2 regions of the Bacillus altitudinis genome follow, and region 2 is predicted to be linked to the other one. Evidence: a T-box and tRNA genes for the amino acid it is inferred to sense, from the RefSeq annotation. Region 2 holds a T-box; the other holds one or more tRNA genes.
What was found. The T-box of region 2 lies ahead of alaS (alanine--tRNA ligase). A T-box ahead of a tRNA ligase gene usually reads a tRNA of that ligase, here a tRNA-Ala.
Positions count from the first base shown of each region.

Region 1 (7,687 bases), 1.4 Mb from region 2:
GACGATATAACCTCTTTCGCTCGTAAAGCGTGTATTGATAACATAGTTAATTTGTGAAGGTACGCATTGAAACTTATCTGCAATTTCATTGCGTTTAATTTCTAATATTTCTCGACCATTCTGATCCAAGACTTCCTTCAAATACTGCTCGATGATATCAGAAATATTTTGTGCCACTCCGCCTCCTCCTCCATTGACTTTGACTATATTTGACTTTAATCTTACTATAAATTTTTTCGATCGATTTTTCAAGATAATCGCTCAACTAACAATATTATTTCCACATTTATCTGGTGCCAAACGTCCCAAAAACACAAAAAAGACCAGTTCCGACTGGAACTGATCCTTTGAAAAGCTTGGCGGCGTCCTACTCTCACAGGGGGAAACCCCCAACTACCATCGGCGGCTGAAGAGCTTAACTTCCGTGTTCGGTATGGGAACGGGTGTGACCTCTTCGCTATCGCCACCAAACCTGATGGAGAGAATGTTCTCTCAAAACTAGATAACAACGTTCATTTTTCACATTAGAATATAGGTTAAGTCCTCGATCTATTAGTATCTGTCAGCTCCACGTGTCACCACGCTTCCACCTCAGACCTATCAACCTGATCATCTTTCAGGGATCTTACTTCCTTGCGGAATGGGAAATCTCATCTTGAGGGGGGCTTCATGCTTAGATGCTTTCAGCACTTATCCCGTCCGCACATAGCTACCCAGCGATGCCCTTGGCAGAACAACTGGTACACCAGCGGTGCGTCCATCCCGGTCCTCTCGTACTAAGGACAGCTCCTCTCAAATTTCCTGCGCCCGCGACGGATAGGGACCGAACTGTCTCACGACGTTCTGAACCCAGCTCGCGTACCGCTTTAATGGGCGAACAGCCCAACCCTTGGGACCGACTACAGCCCCAGGATGCGATGAGCCGACATCGAGGTGCCAAACCTCCCCGTCGATGTGGACTCTTGGGGGAGATAAGCCTGTTATCCCCGGGGTAGCTTTTATCCGTTGAGCGATGGCCCTTCCATGCGGAACCACCGGATCACTAAGCCCGACTTTCGTCCCTGCTCGACTTGTAGGTCTCGCAGTCAAGCTCCCTTGTGCCTTTACACTCTGCGAATGATTTCCAACCATTCTGAGGGAACCTTTGGGCGCCTCCGTTACATTTTAGGAGGCGACCGCCCCAGTCAAACTGCCCACCTGACACTGTCTCCCTGCCCGATAAGGGCAGCGGGTTAGAAGGTCAATACAGCCAGGGTAGTATCCCACCGATGCCTCCACCGAAGCTAGCGCTCCGGTTTCCAAGGCTCCTACCTATCCTGTACAAGCTGTACCAACATTCAATATCAGGCTGCAGTAAAGCTCCACGGGGTCTTTCCGTCCTGTCGCGGGTAACCTGCATCTTCACAGGTACTATAATTTCACCGAGTCTCTCGTTGAGACAGTGCCCAGATCGTTGCGCCTTTCGTGCGGGTCGGAACTTACCCGACAAGGAATTTCGCTACCTTAGGACCGTTATAGTTACGGCCGCCGTTTACTGGGGCTTCAATTCGCACCTTCGCTTACGCTAAGCGCTCCTCTTAACCTTCCAGCACCGGGCAGGCGTCAGCCCCTATACTTCGCCTTACGGCTTCGCAGAGACCTGTGTTTTTGCTAAACAGTCGCCTGGGCCTATTCACTGCGGCTTCTCGGGGCTTTAACACCCTAAGAAGCACCCCTTCTCCCGAAGTTACGGGGTCATTTTGCCGAGTTCCTTAACGAGAGTTCTCTCGATCACCTTAGGATTCTCTCCTCGCCTACCTGTGTCGGTTTGCGGTACGGGCACCTCTCACCTCGCTAGAGGCTTTTCTTGGCAGTGTGGAATCAGGAACTTCGCTACTAAATTTCGCTCGCCATCACAGCTCAGCCTTCACGGGAAACGGATTTGCCTATTTCCCAGCCTAACTGCTTGGACGCGGATATCCAATACCGCGCTTACCCTATCCTCCTGCGTCCCCCCATTGCTCAAATGGTGAGGAGGTGGTACAGGAATATCAACCTGTTGTCCATCGCCTACGCCTTTCGGCCTCGGCTTAGGTCCCGACTAACCCTGAGCGGACGAGCCTTCCTCAGGAAACCTTAGGCATTCGGTGGACGGGATTCTCACCCGTCTTTCGCTACTCATACCGGCATTCTCACTTCTAAGCGCTCCACCAGTCCTTCCGGTCTGACTTCACTGCACTTAGAACGCTCTCCTACCACTGTTCGTAAGAACAGTCCGCAGCTTCGGTGATACGTTTAGCCCCGGTACATTTTCGGCGCAGAGTCACTCGACCAGTGAGCTATTACGCACTCTTTAAATGGTGGCTGCTTCTAAGCCAACATCCTGGTTGTCTAAGCAACTCCACATCCTTTTCCACTTAACGTATACTTTGGGACCTTAGCTGGCGGTCTGGGCTGTTTCCCTTTCGACTACGGATCTTATCACTCGCAGTCTGACTCCCAAGGATAAGTCATCGGCATTCGGAGTTTGACTGAATTCGGTAACCCGGTAGGGGCCCCTAGTCCAATCAGTGCTCTACCTCCGAGACTCTTACCTTGAGGCTAGCCCTAAAGCTATTTCGGAGAGAACCAGCTATCTCCAGGTTCGATTGGCATTTCACCCCTACCCACACCTCATCCCCGCACTTTTCAACGTGCGTGGGTTCGGGCCTCCATTCAGTGTTACCTGAACTTCACCCTGGACATGGGTAGATCACCTGGTTTCGGGTCTACGACCACGTACTCATGCGCCCTATTCAGACTCGCTTTCGCTGCGGCTCCGCATCTTCTGCTTAACCTTGCACGGGATCGTAACTCGCCGGTTCATTCTACAAAAGGCACGCCATCACCCGTTAACGGGCTCTGACTACTTGTAGGCACACGGTTTCAGGATCTATTTCACTCCCCTTCCGGGGTGCTTTTCACCTTTCCCTCACGGTACTGGTTCACTATCGGTCACTAGGGAGTATTTAGCCTTGGGAGATGGTCCTCCCGGATTCCGACGGAATTTCACGTGTTCCGCCGTACTCAGGATCCACTCTGGAGAGAACAACATTTCAGTTACAGGGCTGTTACCTTCTTTGGCGGGCCTTTCCAGACCTCTTCGCTTATATCGTTCCTTTGTAACTCCGTATAGAGTGTCCTACAACCCCAAGAGGCAAGCCTCTTGGTTTGGGCTGTTCCCGTTTCGCTCGCCGCTACTCAGGGAATCGCATTTGCTTTCTCTTCCTCCGGGTACTTAGATGTTTCAGTTCCCCGGGTATGCCTTCTCATACTCTATGTATTCAAGTATGGATACTACTCCATTACGAGCAGTGGGTTTCCCCATTCGGAAATCTCCGGATCAAAGCTTGCTTACAGCTCCCCGAAGCATATCGGTGTTCGTCCCGTCCTTCATCGGCTCCTAGTGCCAAGGCATCCACCGTGCGCCCTTTCTAACTTAACCATTTCTTACTTTAGAAAGAATCACTATGTGTGATGAACTTTGCATTGCATTCAATGTGAATGTATTACTTATTGTTATCTAGTTTTCAAAGAACAATCCTGTCTCGCTAGAGACATGTTTGAAGGAATGATCCTTCAAAACTAAACAAGACGAAAACGCACGCTGCTCCATATATCCTTAGAAAGGAGGTGATCCAGCCGCACCTTCCGATACGGCTACCTTGTTACGACTTCACCCCAATCATCTGTCCCACCTTCGGCGGCTGGCTCCATAAAGGTTACCTCACCGACTTCGGGTGTTACAAACTCTCGTGGTGTGACGGGCGGTGTGTACAAGGCCCGGGAACGTATTCACCGCGGCATGCTGATCCGCGATTACTAGCGATTCCAGCTTCACGCAGTCGAGTTGCAGACTGCGATCCGAACTGAGAACAGATTTGTGGGATTGGCTAAACCTTGCGGTCTCGCAGCCCTTTGTTCTGTCCATTGTAGCACGTGTGTAGCCCAGGTCATAAGGGGCATGATGATTTGACGTCATCCCCACCTTCCTCCGGTTTGTCACCGGCAGTCACCTTAGAGTGCCCAACTAAATGCTGGCAACTAAGATCAAGGGTTGCGCTCGTTGCGGGACTTAACCCAACATCTCACGACACGAGCTGACGACAACCATGCACCACCTGTCACTCTGTCCCCGAAGGGAAAGCCCTATCTCTAGGGTTGTCAGAGGATGTCAAGACCTGGTAAGGTTCTTCGCGTTGCTTCGAATTAAACCACATGCTCCACCGCTTGTGCGGGCCCCCGTCAATTCCTTTGAGTTTCAGTCTTGCGACCGTACTCCCCAGGCGGAGTGCTTAATGCGTTAGCTGCAGCACTAAGGGGCGGAAACCCCCTAACACTTAGCACTCATCGTTTACGGCGTGGACTACCAGGGTATCTAATCCTGTTCGCTCCCCACGCTTTCGCTCCTCAGCGTCAGTTACAGACCAGAGAGTCGCCTTCGCCACTGGTGTTCCTCCACATCTCTACGCATTTCACCGCTACACGTGGAATTCCACTCTCCTCTTCTGCACTCAAGTTTCCCAGTTTCCAATGACCCTCCCCGGTTGAGCCGGGGGCTTTCACATCAGACTTAAGAAACCGCCTGCGAGCCCTTTACGCCCAATAATTCCGGACAACGCTTGCCACCTACGTATTACCGCGGCTGCTGGCACGTAGTTAGCCGTGGCTTTCTGGTTAGGTACCGTCAAGGTGCAAGCAGTTACTCTTGCACTTGTTCTTCCCTAACAACAGAGCTTTACGATCCGAAAACCTTCATCACTCACGCGGCGTTGCTCCGTCAGACTTTCGTCCATTGCGGAAGATTCCCTACTGCTGCCTCCCGTAGGAGTCTGGGCCGTGTCTCAGTCCCAGTGTGGCCGATCACCCTCTCAGGTCGGCTACGCATCGTCGCCTTGGTGAGCCGTTACCTCACCAACTAGCTAATGCGCCGCGGGTCCATCTGTAAGTGACAGCCGAAACCGTCTTTCATCCTTGAACCATGCGGTTCAAGGAACTATCCGGTATTAGCTCCGGTTTCCCGGAGTTATCCCAGTCTTACAGGCAGGTTACCCACGTGTTACTCACCCGTCCGCCGCTAACATCTGGGAGCAAGCTCCCTTCTGTCCGCTCGACTTGCATGTATTAGGCACGCCGCCAGCGTTCGTCCTGAGCCAGGATCAAACTCTCCGAAAAAGTACAAAACCGAAGTTTTGTTTTTCGTCAGCGTTTGACTGACTACCTATGAAGTATCATAGGATTTTTTTATAAAAACTCGAATTAACAGGTACGTTTTGTCTTGTTTAGTTTTCAAAGATCATATTGGTGGAGCCTAGCGGGATCGAACCGCTGACCTCCTGCGTGCAAGGCAGGCGCTCTCCCAGCTGAGCTAAGGCCCCATAAAAGATGGTCGGGAAGACAGGATTCGAACCTGCGACCCCTTGGTCCCAAACCAAGTGCTCTACCAAGCTGAGCTACTTCCCGATCTTAATGGCGCGCCCGAGAGGAGTCGAACCCCTAACCTTTTGATCCGTAGTCAAACGCTCTATCCAATTGAGCTACGGGCGCTTATTTTATAATGCCGAGGGCCGGACTTGAACCGGCACGGTAGTCACCTACCGCAGGATTTTAAGTCCTGTGTGTCTGCCAATTCCACCACCCCGGCGTGGATGGTATAAGCGGAAGACGGGATTCGAACCCGCGACCCCCACCTTGGCAAGGTGGTGTTCTACCACTGAACTACTTCCGCATTACAGGATTTCTTTATGTTGTTTGGCAATGCGGGTGAAGGGACTTGAACCCCCACGTCATAAAGACACTAGATCCTAAGTCTAGCGCGTCTGCCAATTCCGCCACACCCGCATGAAAATGGTGAGCCATGAAGGACTCGAACCTTCGACCCTCTGATTAAAAGTCAGATGCTCTACCAACTGAGCTAATGGCTCGCTTTTAAAGCGACTTGTCTATCTTACCATATGAAAGTGGTGCCGGCAAGAGGACTTGAACCCCCAACCTACTGATTACAAGTCAGTTGCTCTACCAGTTGAGCTACACCGGCTTTATCTATCCTAACATTATGTAAGAATAAATATGGTGGAGGATGACGGGCTCGAACCGCCGACCCTCTGCTTGTAAGGCAGATGCTCTCCCAGCTGAGCTAATCCTCCATATTATGTCGTTTCGAATGTCTCTCGATCTGACAAATAGTATTATATAACGATAAGATATTGTTTGTAAAGACTTTTTTAAAATAATTTTTGAATTTATTTTAAAGCTATTTTTTCACATCTTTTCGTTAAGGCACCTAAAGAAGTTTACCACTTGTCTCTTCATTTTAAAAGTCTTTTTTTCATTTTTTTATGTTTTTTTGTTAAAAAGGGGATTAATAGCGCTTTTTCAATGTAAAAACAGCTCTTTTAAAGCTGAAAAATGTTTGTTTTATTCCTTAAATCCTCAGATAACGTGCATATAGAAACGAATTTTTTTATTATTTTATTTTTCCGAGAAACCATTTTGTAAATTTGCTTTATATTAAATTGATCCTGGTCATTTTCCAAAAATTCGTCTCAATGTTCCCTTGCCTCATCAAACATTGTGGTGCTTAACTCAAATCTTCCTCCCCTCTCTCATTAGCAAACCAAGATGCCCTTTGCTCTCTTATGTAGGTTTCAATGATCTAGCAGCAAGCGCAGTTCGCTACATATGGTTGCCAGAGGAGAAGATCCTTCTTAGACATGTTTACTCGTTCGATGTTGACTCTTAGCAAGATGAGCGAGCGACGAGATTAGATGATAAGAATATTATAGAATGTCTAGAATTCCAGTGAAGGGGATGAAATGAATGAGTTATTGAGAATGTAGTGAAAGACCACTATTTTCAATATAAATAGATATATCATTTATTGAAACACAAAAAAGACCAGTTCCGACTGGAACTGATCCTTTGAAAAGCTTGGCGGCGTCCTACTCTCACAGGGGGAAACCCCCAACTACCATCGGCGCTGAAGAGCTTAACTTCCGTGTTCGGTATGGGAACGGGTGTGACCTCTTCGCTATCGCCACCAAACCTGATGGAGAGAATGTTCTCTCAAAACTAGATAACAATGTTCATTTTTCACATTAGAATATAGGTTAAGTCCTCGATCTATTAGTATCTGTCAGCTCCACGTGTCACCACGCTTCCACCTCAGACCTATCAACCTGATCATCTTTCAGGGATCTTACTTCCTTGCGGAATGGGAAATCTCATCTTGAGGGGGGCTTCATGCTTAGATGCTTTCAGCACTTATCCCGTCCGCACATAGCTACCCAGCGATGCCCTTGGCAGAACAACTGGTACACCAGCGGTGCGTCCATCCCGGTCCTCTCGTACTAAGGACAGCTCCTCTCAAATTTCCTGCGCCCGCGACGGATAGGGACCGAACTGTCTCACGACGTTCTGAACCCAGCTCGCGTACCGCTTTAATGGGCGAACAGCCCAACCCTTGGGACCGACTACAGCCCCAGGATGCGATGAGCCGACATCGAGGTGCCAAACCTCCCCGTCGATGTGGACTCTTGGGGGAGATAAGCCTGTTATCCCCGGGGTAGCTTTTATCCGTTGAGCGATGGCCCTTCCATGCGGAACCACCGGATCACTAAGCCCGACTTTCGTCCCTGCTCGACTTGTAGGTCTCGCAGTCAAGCTCCCT
Region 1 is NZ_CP009108.1:1,062,648-1,070,334, reverse strand. Features, by position in the region: gene ID12_RS05400 (CtsR family transcriptional regulator) at 1-177, opposite strand, end outside; rRNA gene rrf (5S ribosomal RNA) at 355-471, opposite strand; rRNA gene ID12_RS05390 (23S ribosomal RNA) at 533-3,463, opposite strand; rRNA gene ID12_RS05385 (16S ribosomal RNA) at 3,645-5,193, opposite strand; tRNA gene ID12_RS05380 (tRNA-Ala) at 5,321-5,396, opposite strand; tRNA gene ID12_RS05375 (tRNA-Pro) at 5,405-5,481, opposite strand; tRNA gene ID12_RS05370 (tRNA-Arg) at 5,489-5,565, opposite strand; tRNA gene ID12_RS05365 (tRNA-Leu) at 5,577-5,662, opposite strand; tRNA gene ID12_RS05360 (tRNA-Gly) at 5,675-5,746, opposite strand; tRNA gene ID12_RS05355 (tRNA-Leu) at 5,777-5,859, opposite strand; tRNA gene ID12_RS05350 (tRNA-Lys) at 5,867-5,942, opposite strand; tRNA gene ID12_RS05345 (tRNA-Thr) at 5,980-6,055, opposite strand; tRNA gene ID12_RS05340 (tRNA-Val) at 6,089-6,164, opposite strand; rRNA gene rrf (5S ribosomal RNA) at 6,947-7,062, opposite strand; rRNA gene ID12_RS05330 (23S ribosomal RNA) at 7,124-7,687, opposite strand, start outside.
Region 1: it encodes a tRNA-Ala, which carries the amino acid that the T-box ahead of alaS (alanine--tRNA ligase) is inferred to sense. The anticodon was not compared.

Region 2 (7,687 bases):
TGAAAAAGATGAGAAAACGAGTTATGCGAATGCTTTAAACAAAAAGGGACATCCACCATGAGCGGATGTCCTTTTTTTATGCCTGCCTGTACTCTAATCTCCGTGCAAGTATAGACAAGCTGAAGTTGACAACAAAGTACATCATGGCCGCCAAGAGGAAAATAGGAAGTAAATAAGATTGGCTTTGACCATTTAAAATCTGCGCGTGATGCAATAACTCTGGAAGGGCAATTACAACGGCGAGCGATGTATCTTTTAAAAGAGAAATAAATTGACTGACAATCGGCGGTACCATTCGGCGTAACGCCTGTGGCATGATAATCATTTTTAATGTTTGAATATAGGTTAAACCAGAGGATCTGGCCGCCTCGATTTGTCCTTTATCAATTGATTTTAATCCGCTGCGAATGATTTCTGACAGCATAGCGGATTCAAACACGGTTAAAGCCGCAATGGCAGAGGCCGTGATGCTCAGCTTAATGCCAATTTCAGGCAGGGCGAAATACGTAAAAAAGATGATCAGCAAAAGCGGTAGGTTCCGAACGGTTTCAACAATGACCGCAAGCACCTTTGATAAAATAGGGATTTGTGCGAACCTCAATGTGCCAACGACTAATCCGATGATAAAGCTTAAAATGATGGAGATAAAAGCCACTTTTAAGGTGACAGCAAATCCTTCAAGTAAAAAGGCGAGATGATCGGGCTGGTAGGCACCTATAAAATCCATTGTGTTTCCTCCTTTCTAGTGGCTTCGGGCTAATCTTTTTTCTAAATAACCAACGCCTAGACTAAGTGGAATGGTCAATAGAAGATAGAACATGGCAACAAAAATGTATACATCAAATGTCACAAACGTTCTCGAAGCGATAAGGTCTCCTTGGTACATCAGATCAAACCCTGCAATGACACCTAAAATAGACGAGTTTTTCACAAGGTTGATAAATTGATTCCCAAGTGGTGGAATGACAATTTTGATGGCCTGCGGCAGAATAATATATCGCATCGTTCCGCCATATGTCAGACCAGAAGCTCTAGCTGCTTCCATTTGTCCAAGCGGTACAGCTTGTATACCTGCACGAATGGCTTCAGCGATAAAAGCAGACGTATAAATGGAGAGGGCAATGGTTCCTGCTGTAAAGCCATCTGCCACAATGCCAAGTACCGGTAAACCAAAAAAGAACACAAAGGTGATCAATAATAACGGAATATTCCGAATAAATTCCACGTAAGCCGTCCCTAACCAGTTGAGCGGCCTTAGTGGCGCAATTCTCATAATGGCAATGAGTGTACCGATGAAAAAGCTTCCAATCAACGCAATGACACTTGCACCAATCGTATATTTAAACCCTTCTAAATAAAGATGGAAGTTCTCAGTTAAAATGGAAAACCGCAGCAATCAGTTCACTTCCTTCCTAATCAACAGAGGAGCCGGCAAGCGGCTCTCCTGAGGGTGTTGAGATTGATCGAGTCAATTGATTATTCTTTGATCCATTTTTTATGAATCTTGTCATACTCTCCATTGTCTTTTAATGCCTTTAACGCTTTATTAATGGCTTCTGTCAATTCTTCATCGCCTTTTTTCACAGCGATACCATAAGGCTCATCGGTAAATGTTCCGCCAACGACTTCATAATTTGAATCTTCGTCTGCCATGCCAAATAAAATTGCATTATCAGTTGTCAGAACTTGCCCTTGATTTGATTTTAAGGCTGTAAAGGCTTCTTGGTAATTTTCAAATTCTAAAACGGATGCTTCTGGTGCCTTTTCGCGAATGTTTTGAGAAGAAGTGGACCCTTTCACTGCAAGCACCTTCGTACCTTTTTTAAGATTATCAATCGATTGAATGTCGCTGCCTTTTTTCACAAGCAGTGATTGTCCTGCTTCAAAGTATACGTCTGAGAAATTGACCTCTTTTTTACGCTCTTCTGTGATCGTCATTGTGGCAACAATGGCATGAATATCTCCTTTTTGCAGTAAAGGAATTCTTGTTTTAGATGTCACTTCTTTGAATTCTGCTTTTCCTTCATCACCGAGCATTTCTTTAGTGATCGCTTTTGCGATATCAATATCAAACCCTTCAATATCCCCGCTACTAGGATTTTTTAGACCAAATAAACGAGTATCGTTTTTCACACCGAAAACGATTTTTTTGTCTTTCTTAATGGCTTCTAATGAGCTACCTTGTTTTGCATCGGTTGAGCCTTTCTCGGCAGAGCCGCAGGCAGCGAGAGCGATCATACAGCAAGTCATCAACAGTAATAGGCCAAAGCGTTTCATTTTTTTCATCAAATTCATTCCCCCTAGTGATTTAAAATACGGCTTAAAAAGAGCTGAGCGCGTTTCTCGCGCGGTTTTTCATAAAAGGCAGCTGGTGTTGATTCTTCAAGAATTCTTCCTTCATCAATAAACACAATGCGGTCTGCGACTTCACGGGCAAACCCCATCTCGTGCGTGACAACGACCATTGTCATTCCTTCCCTTGCCAGCTGTTTCATCACATCTAGCACCTCACCGATCATCTCTGGATCAAGAGCTGATGTTGGTTCATCGAAAAGCATGACCTCAGGTTTCATTGCAAGTCCCCTTGCGATTGCCACACGCTGCTGCTGTCCTCCTGAGAGTCTAGAAGGGTAGGTGTCTGCTTTTTCAGGAATGCCAACTTTATTTAAATAAAATTCAGCTGTTTCCTTTGCTTCTTCTTTGCTCACTTTTTTAACCTTCATCGGCGCAAGCATAATGTTTTCAAGCACCGTCTTATGCGGATAAAGATGGAAGTGCTGAAACACCATCCCGATATTTTGCCTGATGAGATTGATGTTGGTTTTCGGATGCTGAACAGACACTTGATTGACAAGGACTTTTCCTTCATCAATGCTTTCAAGACGATTGATACACCTGAGGATCGTGCTTTTTCCAGACCCTGAAGGACCGATGATCACAACAACCTCACCTTTTTGAATATGTAGGTTAATGTCCTTAAGTACATGGAACTGGCCGTAATGCTTGTTGACTTCTTCGAATGTGATCATGAAGAACCTCCTCTTCTAATGATTGAGCTAAAGCGGATTCTAGCATAAATGAGGTGAAAATAAGAAAATAATGGAATATTTTCTAACGAGATTTTTACAGCAAACAGTGACTTTGGATGGAGCCGTATGTTTCATGTGTATTCATTTTTAACAAAGTTAGGACAAATTTTATTTACATGGATAATTGCAGAAGTTGGTTAAACAATAAGAAGAGAGGTGAAAAAGGTGAAGAAACGTCCGATCGAGTTTCTAATATATGCTGCAGGTGTACTGCTTGTCCTTGCGTCTTTACTCATTTTGGTTCAGCTCGACGAGCTATGGATGCCTATTTTTTTATTGCTCAAAGCGGTTTTGATCCCGCTTCTTATCGCTATTTTTATTTCTTATCTTCTTTATCCAATTGTTGAAAGACTACATAAGCGAGGTTTGCCAAGGACGGTCAGTCTTTTATTAATATATGTGCTGTTTTTTGGCGGCATTGGTTTGGCTGTGTATAAAGGGGCACCGGTTTTAATCGCTCAGTTAAATGAATTGTCGGAGCAAATTCCCATGCTTGCCGAAACGTATAATGGTGCTTTATCACATGTTCATCGTCATACAAGCCACTGGCCTGATGGACTACATGAACGGCTGGATCGTTTTATTGTCCAATCTGAGACGTATGCCGCAAATGGGGCAGAGCGGATGATTCTAAGCTGTAAAGTATTGCTTGATTACGCCTTAGTTGCTGCACTTATTCCTTTTCTTGTCTTTTATATGGTGAAAGATATGAACACGATGAAGCGGGCAGCATGGTATTTAACCCCGCCAAGCTTTCGAAAAAGGGGACATGCCTTTGTGAAAGCAGTGGATGACTCACTTGGGGATTATATTAGAGGGCAATTGCTTGTCTGTTCTTTAATTGGAGGTGCTGCTGCCATTGTTCTTTGGCTGTTTCATATTCCATATCCGCTTGTACTAGGTATGTTAATCGGTGCAACGAATGTCATTCCGTATTTTGGCCCGATTATTGGAGCGATCCCAGCTGTCTTTATCGCTTTTACCATCTCAGTGAAGTCAGTGATCATTGTGCTAATTACAGTAGCCGTGCTTCAATTTTTAGAAAGCAATGTACTGAGTCCGATCATTGTCGGGAGAAGCCTGCATATGCATCCTGTCGTGATCATGCTGGTGTTACTCGCTGGAGGGGAGCTGTTTGGCTTGATTGGAATGATTTTAGCCGTACCGTCCGCAGCCATTATGAGGGTCATTATTGTGCAATATATTCACATGAGACGAAGCGTTCATTGACAAGACGAGCCGAGTTGTCTATAATAATTTCGATTCATACATATTGAATTCAATGACGGACCCGAGTACGTTAAAAAGCTGTTGCAGAGAGAGGCTTTGTTTGCTGAGAAAAGCCTTATCAGACCTTTAACGGAAGCTAGTCCCGAGTGCAGATAAACACTGCCGCTCTCTTCCGGCGTTATCGGATGTGAAGGTGATAGACGCATATGTCTATAATCAGGGTGGTACCGCGAGAGCATCTCGTCCCTGTGTAAGTAGTTTTTTGCTTGCATAGGGCGGGATGTTTTTTCGTTTGTGTGAAGATTGAGAATAAAAAGGGAGGATTTATGATGAAAACTTTAACTTCAGCTCAAGTACGTCAAATGTTTTTAGATTTTTTTAAAGAAAAAGGACATGCTGTCGAACCGAGTGCGTCCCTCGTACCGCATGACGATCCAACACTTTTATGGATTAACAGCGGGGTGGCAACATTAAAGAAATACTTCGATGGCCGCGTCGTGCCTGAGAATCCACGTATTTGCAACGCACAAAAATCAATTCGTACAAATGACATTGAAAATGTAGGGAAAACAGCACGCCATCATACGTTTTTTGAAATGCTGGGCAACTTCTCTATTGGAGACTATTTCAAAGAAGAGGCAATCGAATGGGCTTGGGAATTCCTCACAAGTGACGAGTGGATTGGCTTTGATCCGAATCTGTTATCTGTAACGGTACATCCAGAGGATGAAGAAGCATATGTTCTTTGGAGAGATAAAATGGGTGTCCCTGAGGAACGAATTATTCGTCTAGAGGGCAACTTCTGGGATATTGGCGAGGGGCCAAGTGGTCCGAATACAGAAATTTTCTATGATCGCGGCGAAGCATATGGCAACGACATGAACGACCCTGAATTATATCCAGGCGGAGAAAATGAACGTTATCTAGAAGTATGGAATCTTGTTTTTTCTGAATTTAACCATAATCCAGATGGTACATATACACCGCTTCCGAAGAAAAACATTGATACAGGAATGGGTCTTGAGCGTATGGTCTCTGTGATTCAAAACGTACCGACGAACTTTGATACAGACCTGTTCATGCCGATTATTCGTGCAGTAGAAACGATTTCTGGAGAAAGCTATGGGGAGTCAAAAGAAAAAGACACAGCATTTAAAGTCATTGCTGACCATATTCGTACTGTTGCCTTTGCCGTCAGTGATGGAGCGCTTCCTTCTAATGAAGGCCGAGGTTATGTGTTAAGACGTTTGCTGCGCCGTGCTGTGCGTTATGCAAAAACGATCCATATCCACCGTCCATTCATGTATGATCTAGTTCCAGTTGTTGCGGAGATCATGAAGGATTTCTATCCAGATGTTCAAGCAAAAGAAGAATTTATTGCAAAAGTGATCAAAAATGAAGAAGAGCGTTTCCATGAGACACTGAATGAAGGGTTAGCCATTTTATCAGAAGTGATCAAAAAAGAACGAGACAATGGCAGCTCACAAATTTCCGGTAAAGATGTGTTTAAGCTTTATGACACATATGGATTCCCGGTCGAACTCACAGAAGAATATGCTGAAGATGAGAACATGACAGTCGATCGTGAAGGCTTCCAGCTAGAAATGGAGAAGCAGCGTGAACGTGCAAGAAATGCCAGACAAGATGTGGGCAGTATGCAGGTTCAAGGCGGGGCTTTAGGCGATATAAAAGCAGAAAGTACGTTTGTTGGCTACGAAAATTTAACTGCAGATGCTCGTATTATCGAATTGCTTCAAAACGGTGAAATTGTCACAGAAGCACACGAAGGGGAAACGGTGCAAATTTTATTAGATGAAACACCTTTCTATGCGGAAAGCGGCGGACAAGTGGCGGATAAAGGAACGTTAAAAAGTGCCGAAGCGATCATTGATATCAAAGATGTGAAAAAGGCGCCAAACGGCCAGCATGTCCACGAAGGAGTCGTCGTAAGTGGTACGGTTCAAAAAGGCATTGAAGTCACTGCAGAAGTCGAATCAGCGCTTCGAAAAGGCATTGTGAAAAATCACACAGCGACACATCTTTTGCACCAAGCGCTAAAAGATGTATTGGGCAGCCACGTTAACCAAGCGGGTTCACTTGTGAATGAAAACAGACTTCGCTTTGACTTTTCTCACTTTGGACAAGTAACAAAAGAAGAATTGTCACAAATTGAAAAAATCGTCAACGAAAAGATTTGGGAAGGCATTTCGGTTGCCATTGACCTGAAACCAATTGCTGAAGCAAAAGAAATGGGCGCAATGGCGCTGTTTGGCGAGAAGTATGGCGATATTGTCCGTGTTGTGCAAGTGGGTGATTACAGCATCGAGTTATGCGGAGGCTGTCACGTTCAAAACACTGCGGAGATCGGATTGTTTAAAATTGCATCTGAATCGGGTATTGGTGCTGGAACACGCCGTATTGAGGCTGTAACAGGTAAAGGTGCTTATGAAGAATTAAATGATCAGCTTGCGATTTTAGAAAAGGCAGCTAATGAACTGAAATCAAATACAAAAGATGTACCAAAACGCATCGCTTCCTTGCAGGCTGATTTAAAAGAAGTTCAAAGAGAAAACGAATCACTTCTTGCGAAATTAAGTCAAGCAGAAGCTGGCTCTATTTTGGAAAAAGTTATCGAAGTTGGCGGAGTGAACGTGTTAACTGAAAAAGTAAACGCCAAAGACATGAACCATTTAAGAACGATGGTTGATGAATTAAAAGCGAAATTAGGTTCAGCTGTCATCGTACTTGGTGCCGTTCAAAATGGAAAAGTCAACATTTCAGCCGGTGTGACAAAAGATGTCATTGAAAAAGGTCTTCATGCAGGAAAACTTGTGAAGCAGGCAGCTGAAATTTGCGGCGGAGGCGGAGGCGGACGCCCAGATATGGCACAAGCAGGCGGGAAACAGCCAGAAAAGCTTGAAGAAGCACTGGCAACTGTCGAAGAATCTGTCAAATCCGTTTTATAATCAGTCAATGTAGTGTAGAATAATGGTATTAGATGAGCGGTTAGAAAAAAGCTTGCTAGTAGAATGTTGGAAGAGAGGTGCAAGAAGCAGTGAGTTCATTTGATAAGACAATGAAGTTTAACTTCTCTGATGATTCAGCTGAAACCAATGTGAATGAAGTGCTCATAACAGTTTATGACGCACTCCAAGAAAAAGGATACAACCCGATCAATCAAATTGTCGGATACTTGCTGTCAGGCGACCCTGCTTATATTCCAAGACATCAGGATGCACGCAACCTAATTCGTAAACTAGAACGAGACGAATTAATTGAGGAATTGGTTAAATCGTACTTAGAGACACATAAAGAGGCGTAAAACATGAGAATTTTAGGCTTAGATTTAGGCACGAAAACCCTTGGTG
Region 2 is NZ_CP009108.1:3,324,277-3,331,963, reverse strand. Features, by position in the region: gene ID12_RS19180 (YrzQ family protein) at 1-38, shown strand, start outside; gene ID12_RS16860 (amino acid ABC transporter permease) at 77-727, opposite strand; gene ID12_RS16855 (amino acid ABC transporter permease) at 743-1,396, opposite strand; gene ID12_RS16850 (transporter substrate-binding domain-containing protein) at 1,477-2,286, opposite strand; gene ID12_RS16845 (amino acid ABC transporter ATP-binding protein) at 2,301-3,029, opposite strand; gene ID12_RS16840 (AI-2E family transporter) at 3,255-4,319, shown strand; T-box leader at 4,363-4,570, shown strand; gene alaS (alanine--tRNA ligase) at 4,649-7,285, shown strand; gene ID12_RS16830 (IreB family regulatory phosphoprotein) at 7,375-7,641, shown strand; gene ruvX (Holliday junction resolvase RuvX) at 7,645-7,687, shown strand, end outside.